Regions from separate parts of the Dryocola mayonis genome, predicted to be linked through region 1. Evidence: predicted binding sites of a transcription regulator. Region 1 holds the regulator's gene; each other region holds the start of a gene.
The links. The regulator CRP, encoded in region 1, controls carbon source genes, mostly activating them, when cyclic AMP is high. The targets are predictions, from matches to a motif close to ATGTGANNNNNNTCACAT.
Positions count from the first base shown of each region.

Region 2: WLO32_RS14650 (YfcZ/YiiS family protein) is a predicted target of CRP. The motif match lies at 2,487-2,504, and genes of this name have one in related genera.
Region 3: hpt (hypoxanthine phosphoribosyltransferase) is a predicted target of CRP. The motif match lies at 2,798-2,815, and genes of this name have one in related genera.

Region 1 is NZ_CP150452.1:363,335-368,017, forward strand. It holds gene WLO32_RS01615 (YccS/YhfK family putative transporter) at 1-1,567, opposite strand, end outside; gene crp (cAMP-activated global transcriptional regulator CRP) at 1,631-2,263, opposite strand; gene WLO32_RS01625 (OsmC family protein) at 2,579-2,983, shown strand; partial or broken gene WLO32_RS01630 (phosphoribulokinase) at 3,010-3,880, opposite strand; gene WLO32_RS01635 (YheU family protein) at 3,942-4,160, opposite strand; gene WLO32_RS01640 (hydrolase) at 4,162-4,683, opposite strand, start outside.
Region 2 is NZ_CP150452.1:3,043,774-3,048,456, forward strand. It holds partial or broken gene fadJ (fatty acid oxidation complex subunit alpha FadJ) at 1-623, opposite strand, end outside; gene fadI (acetyl-CoA C-acyltransferase FadI) at 623-1,933, opposite strand; gene WLO32_RS14650 (YfcZ/YiiS family protein) at 2,099-2,383, opposite strand; gene fadL (long-chain fatty acid transporter FadL) at 2,754-4,073, shown strand; gene WLO32_RS14660 (hypothetical protein) at 4,303-4,683, opposite strand, start outside.
Region 3 is NZ_CP150452.1:735,074-739,756, reverse strand. It holds partial or broken gene WLO32_RS03580 (ABC transporter permease) at 1-372, opposite strand, end outside; gene WLO32_RS03575 (ABC transporter ATP-binding protein) at 369-1,292, opposite strand; gene can (carbonate dehydratase) at 1,401-2,081, shown strand; gene hpt (hypoxanthine phosphoribosyltransferase) at 2,134-2,670, opposite strand; gene WLO32_RS03560 (glucose/quinate/shikimate family membrane-bound PQQ-dependent dehydrogenase) at 2,864-4,683, shown strand, end outside.

The sequences.
Region 1 (4,683 bases):
CCAGCGCGTCGTGGGCGTTCTGACGCAGCAGGCCGCTTTGCCACTGTGGCCACAGCCAGACCATGCCGCCAAAGGCGATCAGGCAGCCGAGCAGGGTATCTATCAGGCGGGGCACAATGTATTGCTCGGCGCTTAGGGTGATCAGCTGCAGGGTATAAACGGCGGTAACGGTAAAGCCAATGGTCGCCCAGCCGTAGCTTTTGCGGATAAAGAGATAGCTTACCAGCGTGATAATAAGCATCGCGGTGAGCGCAATATACTGCGGAAAGTGGAAGTGCAGGGCGATGCCCGCGATGGCAAGGCCGGCCATGGTGCCGGCCGAACGGTGCAGAATACGCACCCTCGTCGCGCCGTAGCCGTTTTGCGTCACGAACATAACGGTCATCAGGATCCAGTAGGGCTTGGGCAAATGCAAAGAGGCGCCGAGCAGGCTGGCCACGGTCAGCATGACGCCGAGCCTCGCTGAGTTACGCAGCGCGGCGGATTTAAATGACAGGTAGCTTTTAAGGGCGGCCCACAGCGGCAGACGACGCTGGCGGTCCTCCATCAGGTCGCGAACATATAAAGGACGCTGGGTTCGCAGCACGCGCGCGATGCGGCTGAAGTGATAGTGGCAGAACTGCCCGACCGGGTTGTCCGGGTTCTGACGGGCAATTTTTTCCAGCGCTTCGATTTGTTTATCCATCACAAACCGCTTCGGGTAGCGGTGATAAAGGATATCGTCGGCCAGCACGCGTAAACGCGCCGCGATAGTCTGCGCGTTCCAGCGTATCACCGCCTCGGCGTGGCTTTGCTCGACGAGCTTTTGCACCTCTTCCGGCTGATGCAGGCTAACGGAGATGTGCTCCTGTAAATCGAGCGCCACCTGGAAGGCGCGCAGCAGGCGCTTGTAGCCGTTCTGCTGATTCGCCGCCAGCATGTGCAGCTGCTGGTAACAAACGGTGATCAGATCGACGGCTTTTTGCTGGCGGGCCAGCAAAGGCGGCAGCGCTTTTTCAGGATCCGTGTGCTGGGTCAGCAGGCCGTACTTGGCCTCGCAATAGTCCGCAAGCTGGCGGTAGAGCAGGCTTAAGGATTCACGAAGCGGCTGTTCGCGCCACATCCAGAACCAGAACCAGTTGAACGCTCCGTACCAGACGGTGCCGCAAACATAAAGCAGCATCGGTTTCCAGATGGGCATATTCCCGGCCATGCTGAGGGTAAAAATAGCGGCGATGAGCGAGGCGGGCAGCAGGCGGGCGTGGAGCGCGCTGATTTCGGCGGTGACACCCAGCAGCAGCGCCATACCCAGAAGAATGACCGGAAGCGGCACGGGCGTGTACAGCAGCATCAGCTGCATCAGCAGACTGCTGATGGCGAACAGGCCGCCGCCGATGATTAACCGCTTGAAGAAGCGTTTATGAGGCGTATCCAGACCGGCAATATTGCAGCACGCGGGCACTAACGAGAACATCAGCCCGGCCTGCAGATTGCCCAGAATCAGGCCTACCGCCACGGGAAGACACAGCACCAGCGTTTGTCGCAGTGCGTAGTTAACTTCGGGATGGTAGATCAGTCGACGCCACATATCAGAAGTGTAGAGACAAAAATGGCGTGTTACCGAAGCGACACGCCATTTTGTGAACAGGAATTAACGAGTGCCGTAAACGACGATCGTTTTACCGTGAGCGGAAATCAGGTTTTGATCTTCCAGCATTTTCAGGATGCGGCCTACGGTTTCGCGGGAGCAACCGACGATCTGACCGATTTCCTGGCGGGTGATTTTAATCTGCATGCCGTCCGGGTGGGTCATAGCGTCCGGCTGTTTTGCCAGGTTCAGCAGCGTCTGAGCGATGCGGCCGGTAACGTCGAGGAAGGCGAGGTTGCCTACTTTTTCTGACGTGACCTGCAGGCGACGCGCCATCTGGGAAGACAGACGCATCAGGATGTCCGGATTAACCTGGATAAGCTGACGGAACTTTTTATAGGAAATTTCGGCCACTTCGCATGCGGTTTTCGCACGAACCCAGGCGCTGCGCTCCTGGCCTTCTTCAAACAGGCCTAATTCACCGATAAAATCGCCCTGGTTCAGGTAGGAGAGGATCATTTCCTTACCCTCTTCATCCTTAATCAGCACTGCCACGGAGCCTTTGACGATGTAGTACAGCGTCTCTGCTTTTTCACCCTGGTGAATCAGCGTGCTCTTTGATGGATACTTATGAATGTGGCAATGGGACAAGAACCATTCGAGTGTCGGGTCTGTTTGCGGTTTGCCAAGCACCATGCGCGGTTATCCTCTGTTATAAACTGGCTACCAAAGACAGGATGCAAAACCTCCTGCCCGGCGTTGCAATCGTTAGAATATTTCCCACTCGGGGGAAATGGCCTGCAAGTCAATCTTGCCGCCTGTAATTAGTGATGTCCTCTGCAGACATTTATCACGTCAATGTATCAAATGTTGCATCCGGATTGTTTTAGCATAGCTTTTGACAAGTGTCTCCTATTGTCTCGTTTCAGCATGATGCAGGTCGCCTTCCGTTGCCAGTTTTACCGCATCCGCGTACTCTGAAAGGAAATTTCTTCAACAGGAGTAAGCAACATGCAGGCACGAGTTAAATGGGTTGAGGGGTTAACTTTCCTGGGCGAATCGGCTTCGGGCCACCAGATCCTGATGGACGGCAATTCAGGCGATAAGGCGCCCAGTCCGATGGAGATGGTACTGATGTCGGTCGGCGGCTGCAGCGCCATCGACGTGGTGTCCATTTTGCAAAAAGGCCGCCACGACGTGAAGGATTGCGAAGTGAAGCTGACGTCCGAGCGCCGTGAAGAAGCCCCGCGCCTGTTCACGCACATTAATCTGCATTTCATCGTGACCGGCAAAGACCTGAAGGACAACGCCGTGTCCCGCGCGGTGGATCTCTCCGCTGAGAAATACTGTTCGGTAGCGCTGATGCTTGAGAAAGCCGCAAACATCACGCACAGCTATGAAGTGATCGAAGCTTAACGCGCTTCAGGGCGGCGGGCGCCGCCCTAAACGACCTTTCTGCCTTCCGCCAGCCGTTGCACCAGCGGCGTCATGATAAGCTCCATCGCCAGCCCCATTTTCCCGCCGGGCACCACCAACGTATTGATGTGGGAAATGAAAGATCCCTGCAGCATGGCCAACAGATATGGGAAATCAATGTCATCCAGCCCGCGGAAGTGAATAACCACGAAGCTTTCGTCCAGCGACGGAATGCCGCGCGCCGCAAAGGGGTTAGACGTATCTACCGTTGGCACGCGCTGGAAGTTGATATGGGTGCGCGAGAACTGCGGGGTGATGTAGTTGATGTAGTCATCCATCGATCTGACGACCGAGTCCATCACCGCTTCCCGGGAATGGGCCGCGTTCGCTGGTGTCGCGCACCAGCTTTTGGATCCACTCAAGGTTAACGATGGGCACCACGCCTACCAAAAGGTCGACGTGGTTCGCCACGTCGTGCTGCGGGGTGACTACGCCGCCGTGCAGCCCTTCGTAAAAGAGGACGTCCGTCGGCTCTGGCAAAGGCTGCCACGGCGTAAAGGTTCCCGGCACCTGGTTCCAGGGCACGGCTTCATCATACGTATGGAGATATTTACGGGATTTGCCCTGGCCGCTGCGCCCGTATTCAGCAAAGGTCTGCTCAAGCAGGCTGAAATCGTTGGCCTCAGGGCCGAAATAGCTGATGTGGCGGCCAAGGTCGCGCGCTTTGCGGATAGCCAAATCCATTTCCGGACGGGTATAACGGTGGAAGCTGTCCCCTTCGACCTCCGCGGCGCGCAGGTTCAGCTGCTGAAAAATCTTGCGAAAGGCAAGGCTTGTGGTGGTGGTTCCCGCACCGCTGGATCCCGTGACGGCGATAACCGGATGTTTGGCTGACATAGGGCAACAACTCCATGGATTGTAAGAATTATGCAGTACAGACCGCGCCCCATGACAAGGGTCAGCCGCGGAACTGCCCGCGCGGCATAATATTCACCGTTTCATGAAGCTCTGACCAGACCAAAACCGCTTCGCCGCTTTGCAGCTGTCGTTTCACATCGGCGACCTTCTGCGACAGCGAGCGTTCCTGTTCACCATAATCCGTACCCTCGCGTAACACAAAGGATTCGATAAGATTGTCGAGCGTTTCCGCGTCGAGATCCTGCCAGGGAATAATCATCTTAGTGGTCCAGATATCTCGTCAGCCAGTCGGGGATGCGCTGCTCAAGCCACATTTCCGGTTTACGCAGCGTGCCGCCGACAAAGCCGACGTGTCCGCCATGACTGGTGAGTTGATATTCAATATTTGTGGGTAACGATGCCTTATCAGGAATGACATGGTGATCCATAAAGGGATCGTCTTTAGCATGGATAATGAGCGTGGGTTTAGCAATATCCGGCAGCAAAGGCATGGCGCTGCACCGGCGGTAGTAGTCCAGCGCGTCGGCAAAGCCGTGGATTTTCGAGGTAATCAGATCGTCAAAATCGCGGATGCGGCGCACGCCTTTCAGCTGTCTTAAATCGACAGGAAGCGTGCCGGGATAACTTCTGAGTTTCCGCGCGGCGTTCTTTTTAAGCAGGTTTAACAGGTAGCGCTGATAGAAACGCGAGAAACCCTGTTCCATATGGTAGCAGCACTGCTCAAGCATCAGCGGGGCCGAGACCACAACGCCCGCTTTTAAAGTACAGTCCACGCCCTGTTT
Region 2 (4,683 bases), 1.6 Mb from region 1:
GCCTGCGGCCTTTAAGCGCCAGCTCAACGGCCGCGTCGAGCAAAATGGACTGCGGAACAACGTCGTCCACCAGCCCAAGTTTTAGCGCCTGGCGAGGGCGTAGCTGCTTGCCGGCGAGGATCATATCCAGCGCGTTGCTCACGCCAATCAGACGCGGTAAACGCTGGGTGCCGCCAGAACCCGGCAGCAGGCCCCAGCTGAACCTCCGGCAGGCCGAGCTTTGTTTTCTCATCATCGGTACAGATTCGTGAATGACAGGCCAGCGCCAGCTCAAGCCCGCCGCCGAGGCAGGCCCCGTGAATAGCCGCCACTACCGGGATCGGCAGCGCGGCGATTTCAGCCATAATCTGCTGGCCCTGGCGCGCCAGAGACTGCGCCTCTTCCGCGCTCTGGCAGCCGGCAATCATGTTGATATCCGCGCCGGCGATAAAGTTGTCGGACTTCGCGGAAATAAACACCAGGCCCTGCAGCGCGTTGTTATCCCGCACCTGTTTGATAATGGCGTGAACCTCAGGGCCGAACGAGGCCTTCAGGGTGTTCATCTTTTCGCCCGGCACGTCAATGGTGACCACCGCGACGTTGTCAGGCCGGATATGCAATGAGAATGCGCTTGTCTGTTCCATTATTCGACCTCCAGAACCATAGCCGCGCCCAGGCCGCCCGCCGCGCAGGCGGTGACCAGCCCCAGCCCGCCGCCGCGACGACGCAGCTCATGCAGCGTTTGCGTAATCATGCGCGCGCCCGTTGCCGCAAAGGGGTGGCCGTAAGCGATGGAACCGCCGAGCACGTTAAATTTCGCCTCGTCCACTTCCCCGGTCGCCTGAGAACGCCCCAGCACCTCGCGGGCGAAGCGATCGCTGGAAAGCATTTTCAAATTAGCCAGCGTCTGGGCGGCGAAGGCTTCGTGCATATCAAACAGCGTCAGATCGCCCATGGTGATGCCGGCGCGCTCAAGGGCGAGCGGCGTGGCCCATGCCGGCCCTGACAACATATCTTGCCACACGTCTACGGCGGTGAAAGCGTAGCTGCGTAAAAAGCCCAGCGGCTTCAGGCCCAGCTCTTTAGCCCGGGATTCCGTCATCAGGATCACAGCCGCTGCGCCGTCGGTTAAAGGCGTACTGTTAGCGGCGGTTACCGTACCGTGTTTGCGGTCGAAGGCCGGACGCAGCTTTGCGTAATCGGCAAGCGATGAGCCTTTGCGAACGTTGTTATCTTCGCTAAACGGCTGACGATACGGCGGAATAAAAGCGGTCATCACCTCATCGGCGAGCTTGCCTTCTTGCCAGGCAAGCGCCGCGCGCTCGTGGGAACGGTGCGCGAGAGCGTCCTGCTGTTCGCGGGTAATACCATGGGTTTTCGCCATTTGTTCGGCGGTATCGCCCATCCGCAAGCCCGTGGAATATTCAGCGACCGCCGGAGGGACCGGCAGGAGATCGCGCGGGCGCAGGCGGGAAAAGAGCTTCAGCCGCTGGCCAAGCGTGCGGGCTTTATTGGCATCCACCAGCGTGCGGCCCAGCTTTTTGCTTACGCCGATCGGCAATACGGAAGATGAATCCGCCCCGCCGGCGATGCCCGCGCGAATAGTGCCGGCGAGCAGGCTTTCGGCGACGTTGGCTACGGCCTGAAAGCTGGTCGCGCAGGCCCGGCTCACGCTGTAGGCGTCGGTATGGATACTCATGCCTGTACCGAGGACGATTTCACGCGCGATATTTGGCGCTTCCGGCATCTGCACAACCTGGCCGAAAACAAGTTGCTCAATGATTTCCGGGGGAATTTCACTGCGCGCCAGCAGCTCGCTGACCAGCATATTGCCAAGATCGATCGCGGGAATACCGTGGAAGGACGTAGCCTGACGCGCAAACGGCGTGCGTAAACCGCTGACGATGGCAATGCGGTCACCCTGGCGGGTCACCAGCGGAAGTGCCTGACTCATAACGCTCCCCTGTTAAAAATTGTAAACGAACCAAAAGTGGTCTGACCTGATCACAGTTTTAACCAAAAAGTTACATTCAGCCAACTGGCCGACTAAAAAATTGGGAGGATGGACACGCTTTGGAAGGGATAAACGACGCTCCCCTAAAGAGAGCGTCTGAAGAAATTAACGCAGGCCGAGCTGGAAGATCATGGTTTCAGCCTGGCAGCTGAATACGAAGTCGATATCCAGCCGCACGCCTTCTTCAACGTCAGCGTAGCGCGGCACAATCTGGCAAGGTTCGGATTCTACTTCACGGGCTTTGGCGCTCAGCGCGGCCAGCGTTTCATCGGCCTGCGCTTTGTTGGCAAAGACGCGGCTGTATGACGCGGTGCAATCGGTGTTGTCGATGATGGAGCCAACATCAATACAGCAGCAAACCGGGGTTTCATCAGCGGTGTTTTTACTCATTATGATTTCCTCTGTATTTAAAAGCGAAAGGGATTAAACAATTGCTGCTTATTTTACGCCCCCCGTTGAAGCCTCTCCAGTCGTTAATCTTGCCTGCGCCCGTAAGTGACCAAAATCACACTTAAAAATGATCTAAAACAAAATTCACCGGTCTGGATGAAGCAAGGTGGCCGCGATTTTGCCGGGCGGATCTCGTTTTAAAGATCAAACTTGAAAAAGTTTAGATACAAACTTGCAACATACTATCTGGTCAGACCTATACTCTCGCCACTGGTCAGCTTTCTCTGTTTTCGATCAGCCCCTACTATTCGCGCTCCTGTTACCACGTGTAACATTATTTGTATAAAAATAAATCTATGAGGTTTTGGTCATGAGCCAGAAAAACCTGTTTTCAAAGTCAGCCCTCGCGGTTGCAGTGGCAATTGTCTCCTCGCAGGCATACTCAGCCGGCTTTCAGTTAAACGAGTTCTCTTCCTCTGGCCTTGGCCGAGCTTATTCCGGGGAAGGTGCGGTTGCGGACAACGCGGGCTCGGCCAGCCGTAACCCCGCCACCATCATGATGTTTGACCGTCCGTCGTTTTCTGGCGGTGCGATATTCGTCGATCCGGATGTCAATATTTCCGGGACATCGCTATCCGGCCGCAGCACCGACGCGGACAATATCGCGCCGACAGCCTGGGTGCCAAACCTCCATTTCGTCGCACCGATTAATGAGCAGTTCGGCTGGGGGGCTTCTGTAACCTCCAACTACGGGCTGGCGACTGAATATACTAACGATTACGCGGCGGGTTCCGTTGGCGGTAAAACCGATCTTGAAACCTTGAACCTTAACCTGAGCGGCGCCTGGCGCTTAAACAACAGCTGGAGCTTCGGCGTTGGCTTTGATGCGGTTTACGCGAGGGCGAAAATCGAGCGCTATGCCGGCGACTTACCTCAGCTGATTGCAGGTTCCGGCGCGCTGCCTCCGCAGCTTGCGGGTCCGGTATCGCAGATCCCGGCGGATACGCAAATCGCGCACCTGAAAGGCGATGAGTGGGGCTACGGCTGGAACGCCGGTATTCTTTATGAAATCGATAAGAACAACCGCTACGGCTTCACCTACCGTTCAGAAGTGAAAATCGACTTCGACGGCGACTATAAGAGCAGCCTGCCCGCCGCTTACAACCCTCTCCTGGGCGGTTATGGGCTTTATGGTACCGGCGGTGAAACAATCCCTGGCGCTCTGACGCTGAACCTGCCTGAGATGTGGGAGCTTTCTGGTTACAATAAAGTCGATCCGCAGTGGGCGATTCACTACAGCATAACCTACACCAGCTGGAGCCAGTTCCAGGAGCTGAAAGCCACCGGCAGCGATGGCCAGACGCTGTTCCAGAAAGATGAAAAATTCAAGGACGCGTACCGCATTGCGCTGGGTACCACCTACTTTATGGATAAGAACTGGACCTTCCGTACCGGTATCGCATTTGACGATAGCCCGGTTCCGGCGGACAACCGTTCCATCTCCATCCCGGATCAGGACCGTCTGTGGCTGAGCGCAGGGACTACCTACGCGTTTAACGACGACGCCTCCGTTGATCTTGGCGTTTCCTATATGCACGGTCAGCACGTAGAGATTAACGAAGGTCCTTACACCTTCCGTTCAGAAGGGAAAGCCTGGCTGTACGGCATGAACTTCAACTACGCGTTCTGATAAATAGCAGGAACCCAAAGAGCCTCAATACCATTAAGAGGCTCTTTTTATTTAATAATATATTTTAAAGCTACCCCAAGAAGTAACACAAATGAAAATAATACTATTTTACCTGTGTGGTCCGGGAAATAGACACCAGCCAGAAAGGCTATTACCACCAGTATGACTAACAGAATATAAAAGAAAACCTCATTCCATATATCAAGTAAAACTCTCTTTATTTGCTTATTCATTTTGTCCCTAATATCGCCTCTATGACTTTACGCACATCCTCTTCTTTACGGTAACGATAAAACCCTAAGTATGGTTTAAGATTTAAATACCTGGTCAGCTTCTCAAAAAAGAATTGAAAAATTTGAAGAATGGTTTCTTTGCGGGCAATCTGATTTTGAATGTTTTGCAATGCACGTAAATCTTCATGGTGTAATTGCATACAAATATTTTGGTACTTTTCAAAACTGCAAGAGGCATACCACGATAATCTTTCCAGGCCAGGATATAAATGCTTCAAGGTTGAGTAACCCTGGGCCGAAGCTGCTTTATAGCCTTCTTCTAAATATTTAGCCAGCCGTTTATCCGCTCTAAGCCGCTGGCTTAACTGAGACTCAAT
Region 3 (4,683 bases), 370 kb from region 1:
CACCAGCACGCCCACGCACAGGCCGCGCGCCACGCCGCCGCCGACGTAGCCGGCGATAATAACGTGCGTAGGCACCGGCGCCACCAGCAGCTCTTCGATATTGCGCTGGAACTTCGCGCTGAAGAACGACGAGGCTACGTTTGCGTAGGCGTTGGTGATCACCGCCATCATGATCAGCCCCGGCACGATAAACTGCATGTAGGTAAAGCCGTGCATTTCGCCGATGCGCGAGCCGATCAGGTTGCCGAAGATAATGAAATAAAGCGTCATGGTGATGACGGGCGGCACCAGGGTCTGAATCCAGATGCGAGTGAAACGGTGGATCTCCTTGGTCCAGATGCTTTTTAACGCCACCCAGTAAAGATGCATCATGCGTGCTCTCCTGTTTTATTGACCAGCGTGACGAACAGCTCTTCCAGACGGTTGGCCTTGTTACGCATGCTTAATACCTGCACTCCCTGCGCGCTTAGCTGGCTAAAGACGCTGTTGATGCCCTGCTCGCGCAGCACTTCCACCTCAAGCGTCGAGGTATCCACCAGGCGGTACTGGTAGCCTTCAAGCTTCGGCAGCGGGCTTTTTGGCGCGAGATCGAGAATAAAGGTTTCGGACTTCAGCTTGGAAAGCAGCGACTTCATCGAGGTATTTTCCACCAGCTCGCCGCGTTGAATAATGCCGATGTTGCGGCAGAGCATTTCAGCCTCTTCCAGGTAGTGGGTGGTCAAAATAATGGTGGTGCCTTTATCGTTCAGGTCTTTTAAAAAGCCCCACATGGAACGACGCAGTTCGATATCGACGCCGGCGGTTGGCTCATCAAGAATCAGGAGCTTAGGTTCATGCATCAGCGCCCTGGCAATCATCAGGCGACGCTTCATGCCGCCGGATAACATGCGCGCGCGTTCGTTGCGTTTTTCCCACAGATCGAGCTGTTTTAAATATTTTTCGCTGCGCGCTATCGCTTCGCCGCGCTCAACGCCGTAATAGCCGGCCTGGTGCACCACGATCTGCTGCACCGTTTCGAACGGGTTGAAGTTAAACTCCTGCGGAACCAGCCCGAGCTGGCGCTTTGCATTCACCACGTCTTTTTGCAGGTCGTAACCAAACACGCGCACGCGGCCGGAGGTTTTATTGACCAGCGAGCTGATGATGCCGATGGTGGTGGATTTGCCCGCGCCGTTCGGGCCCAGCAAGGCGTAAAAATCCCCCGCCTCAACGCGAAGATCTATGCCGCGCAGGGCCTGAACGCCGCCGGGATAGGTTTTCGTGAGCTTTTCCAGTTCTAATGCAATGGTCATTGTTTGGGGTTACCTTTCACGATACAAATTTGTTAAGCAGTTTTAAAATTTATCGAGTTGCCCTATATTACCTCAACGCACTTATTCGGTTACAGGTTGTTAACCTCCATGAAAGATATAGATACCCTCATCAGTAATAACCAGGTCTGGTCAAAACTGATGGAGGATGAAGACCCGGGCTTTTTTGAACGCCTGGCCCTGGCGCAAAAACCTCGTTTTCTGTGGATTGGCTGTTCGGACAGCCGCGTGCCGGCTGAACGTCTGACCGGCCTTGAGCCCGGCGAGCTGTTTGTTCATCGCAATGTGGCGAACCTCGTTATCCATACCGATTTAAACTGCCTTTCCGTCGTGCAGTACGCGGTGGACGTGCTTGAAGTCGAACACATTATCATCTGCGGCCACTACGGCTGCGGCGGCGTTCAGGCGGCGGTTGAGAACCCGGATTTAGGCCTTATCAACAACTGGCTGCTGCACATCCGCGATATCTGGTTCAAGCACAGCTCGCTGCTGGGAGAGCTCCCGCAGGAACAGCGCCTTGATACCCTGTGCGAACTGAACGTTATGGAGCAGGTGTATAACCTGGGCCACTCCACGATTATGCAATCCGCGTGGAAACGCGGGCAGAAAGTCACGGTGCACGGCTGGGCTTACGGTATTCACGACGGCCGCCTGCGCGATCTGGAAGTGACGGCGACCAGCCGCGAATCCCTTGAGCAGGGCTATCGCAGCGGGATTTCAAACCTCAAGCTGACCCACAGCAGCCATAAGAATAGAGCGGTTTCCCCGTAATACAGATAGCAAAAAGGGCCTTCAAGGCCCTTTTTCTTTTCCGCGCGCTTAACTATTCGTCCAGCAGAACGACTTTGCCGACGTACGGCAGATGGCGATAGCGCTGGGCATAATCAATACCATAGCCCACGACGAACTCGTCAGGGATGGAGAAGCCAACCCACTCGACGTTGACGTCCACCTCGCGGCGCTCCGGCTTATCCAGCAGGGTGCAGATAGCGAGGGATTTTGGCTGGCGCAGGCTGAGGATTTCACGCACTTTGCTTAGCGTGTTGCCGGAATCGATGATGTCCTCGACGATCAGAACGTCTTTGCCGCGAATATCTTCATCGAGGTCTTTAAGGATTTTCACATCGCGGGTAGTGGACATGCCGCTGCCGTAGCTGGAGGCGGTCATAAAATCGACTTCGTGAGGCACCTGCACCTCACGGCACAGGTCCGCCATAAACATAAACGAGCCGCGCAGCAGGCCAACCAGCACCATATCGCTGCCGCTGTCACGATAATGTTCGCTTATCAGACGGCCTAATTCAGCGATACGGGACTTGATCTCCGCTTCGGGGATCATCACTTCTACAGTATGTTTCATATCTATAACCATATGATTTAAAAACAAATCATTTAATGTCGGCGCAGCTTTATCCAACACAAAATATTCAGGCCAGCAGTATAACAGCAAAACGTCGTTGCATGCGCTTTCGCTAAAAAAGCCATTTATGTGATGTAAGTCACACTTGTTAATAACTATAATTAATTGCTATCAAACTTTTAAGAGCGTGATAATTGTGAAAATAAATAACTCAGAAAGGCGTGTCTTCACGACCTTATCGGCCCTGTTTGCGGTGCTTACCGGGCTTTATTTACTTATTGGCGGGATATGGCTAGTGGCAATTGGTGGGTCGTACTACTACCCAATTGCAGGGGTGGTGATGCTTATCACCGCATGGTTACTTTGGCAACGTAAGGTGCTGGCGCTGTGGGTTTATGCCGCACTGCTGCTTTGTACCCTGGCATGGGCGGTTTGGGAAGTTGGTTTCGACTTCTGGGCGCTTACGCCGCGTTTAGATGTGCTGTTCTTCTTCGGCGTGTGGCTGCTGCTGCCCTTTGTCTATCGCCAGTTTATTCTGCCTTCCGCAGGCGCCGCGCCGGCCTTAGGCGCCGTTCTGGCCATTACCGTCGTGGCCCTTATCTGGGCGGTATTTAACGATCCGCAGGAAATTAACGGTACGCTCAGCGCAGAGGCTACCGCCGCTGCCGCGCCGGCCTCCACCATTCCTGACGCCGACTGGCCAGCTTACGGCCGCAATCAGGAAGGCCAGCGCTACTCTCCGTTAAAACAGATCAACGATAAAAACGTCGGCCAGCTCAAAGAGGCCTGGTCATTCCAGACCGGCGATGTGAAGCGTCCAACCGATCCGGGCGAAGTCACCAACGAAGTTACCCCGATTAAAATCCGCGACACGCTTTACCTGTGTACCGCGCACCAGCAGCTGTTTGCGCTGGATGCCGCTACCGGCAAGCAGAAGTGGAAATTCGATCCGCGTCTGGATACCAATCCTTCGTTCCAGCACGTGACCTGTCGCGGCGTTTCCTATCATGAAGCCACTGCGGATAACGCCAGCCCGGACGTAGTTTCAGACTGTCCGCGCCGCATCATTCTGCCGGTGAACGACGGCCGCGTATTTGCCCTGAACGCTGATAACGGCCAGCTGTGCGAAAGCTTTGCCAACAAAGGCATTCTGAATCTGCAAACTAATATGCCGGTAACCACCCCTGGCATGTACGAGCCAACCTCGCCGCCAATCATCACTGATAAAGTAATAGTGATTGCGGGTGCGGTAACGGATAACTACTCTACCCGCGAGCCGTCCGGCGTTATTCGTGGGTTTGACGTCAACAGCGGCAAGCTGCTGTGGGCATTCGATCCGGGCGCGAAAGATCCGAATGCGATTCCAGGCGATGAGCACCACTTCACCATCAACTCACCTAACTCCTGGGCGCCGGCTGCCTACGATGCCAAACTGGATCTGGTGTATCTGCCGATGGGCGTGACCACGCCGGATATCTGGGGCGGCAACCGTACGCCTGAGCAGGAACGTTATGCCAGCAGCATCCTGGCGCTTAACGCGACCACGGGTAAACTGGCCTGGTCTTACCAAACCGTGCACCACGATCTGTGGGACATGGATATGCCTTCCCAGCCGACGCTTGCGGATATCACCGACAAGAACGGCAATACCGTTCCGGTAATTTATGCGCCGGCGAAAACCGGCAACATCTTTGTGCTGGACCGTCGTGACGGCAAGCTGGTGGTGCCGGCGCCGGAAAAACCGGTGCCGCAGGGCGCGGCGAAAGGCGACCACGTTACCCCAACCCAACCGTTCTCCGATCTGAGCTTCCGTCCGAAGAAAGATCTGAGCGGCGCGGATATGTGGGGCGCGACCCTCTACGATCAGATGGTCTGCCGCATTATCTTCCACAAGCTGCGTTATGAAGGCATCTTCACCCCGCCATCTGAGCAGGGCACGCTGGTGTTCCCGGGTAATCTGGGGATGTTCGAATGGGGCGGTATTTCCGTCGATCCGAACCGTCAGGTCGCTAT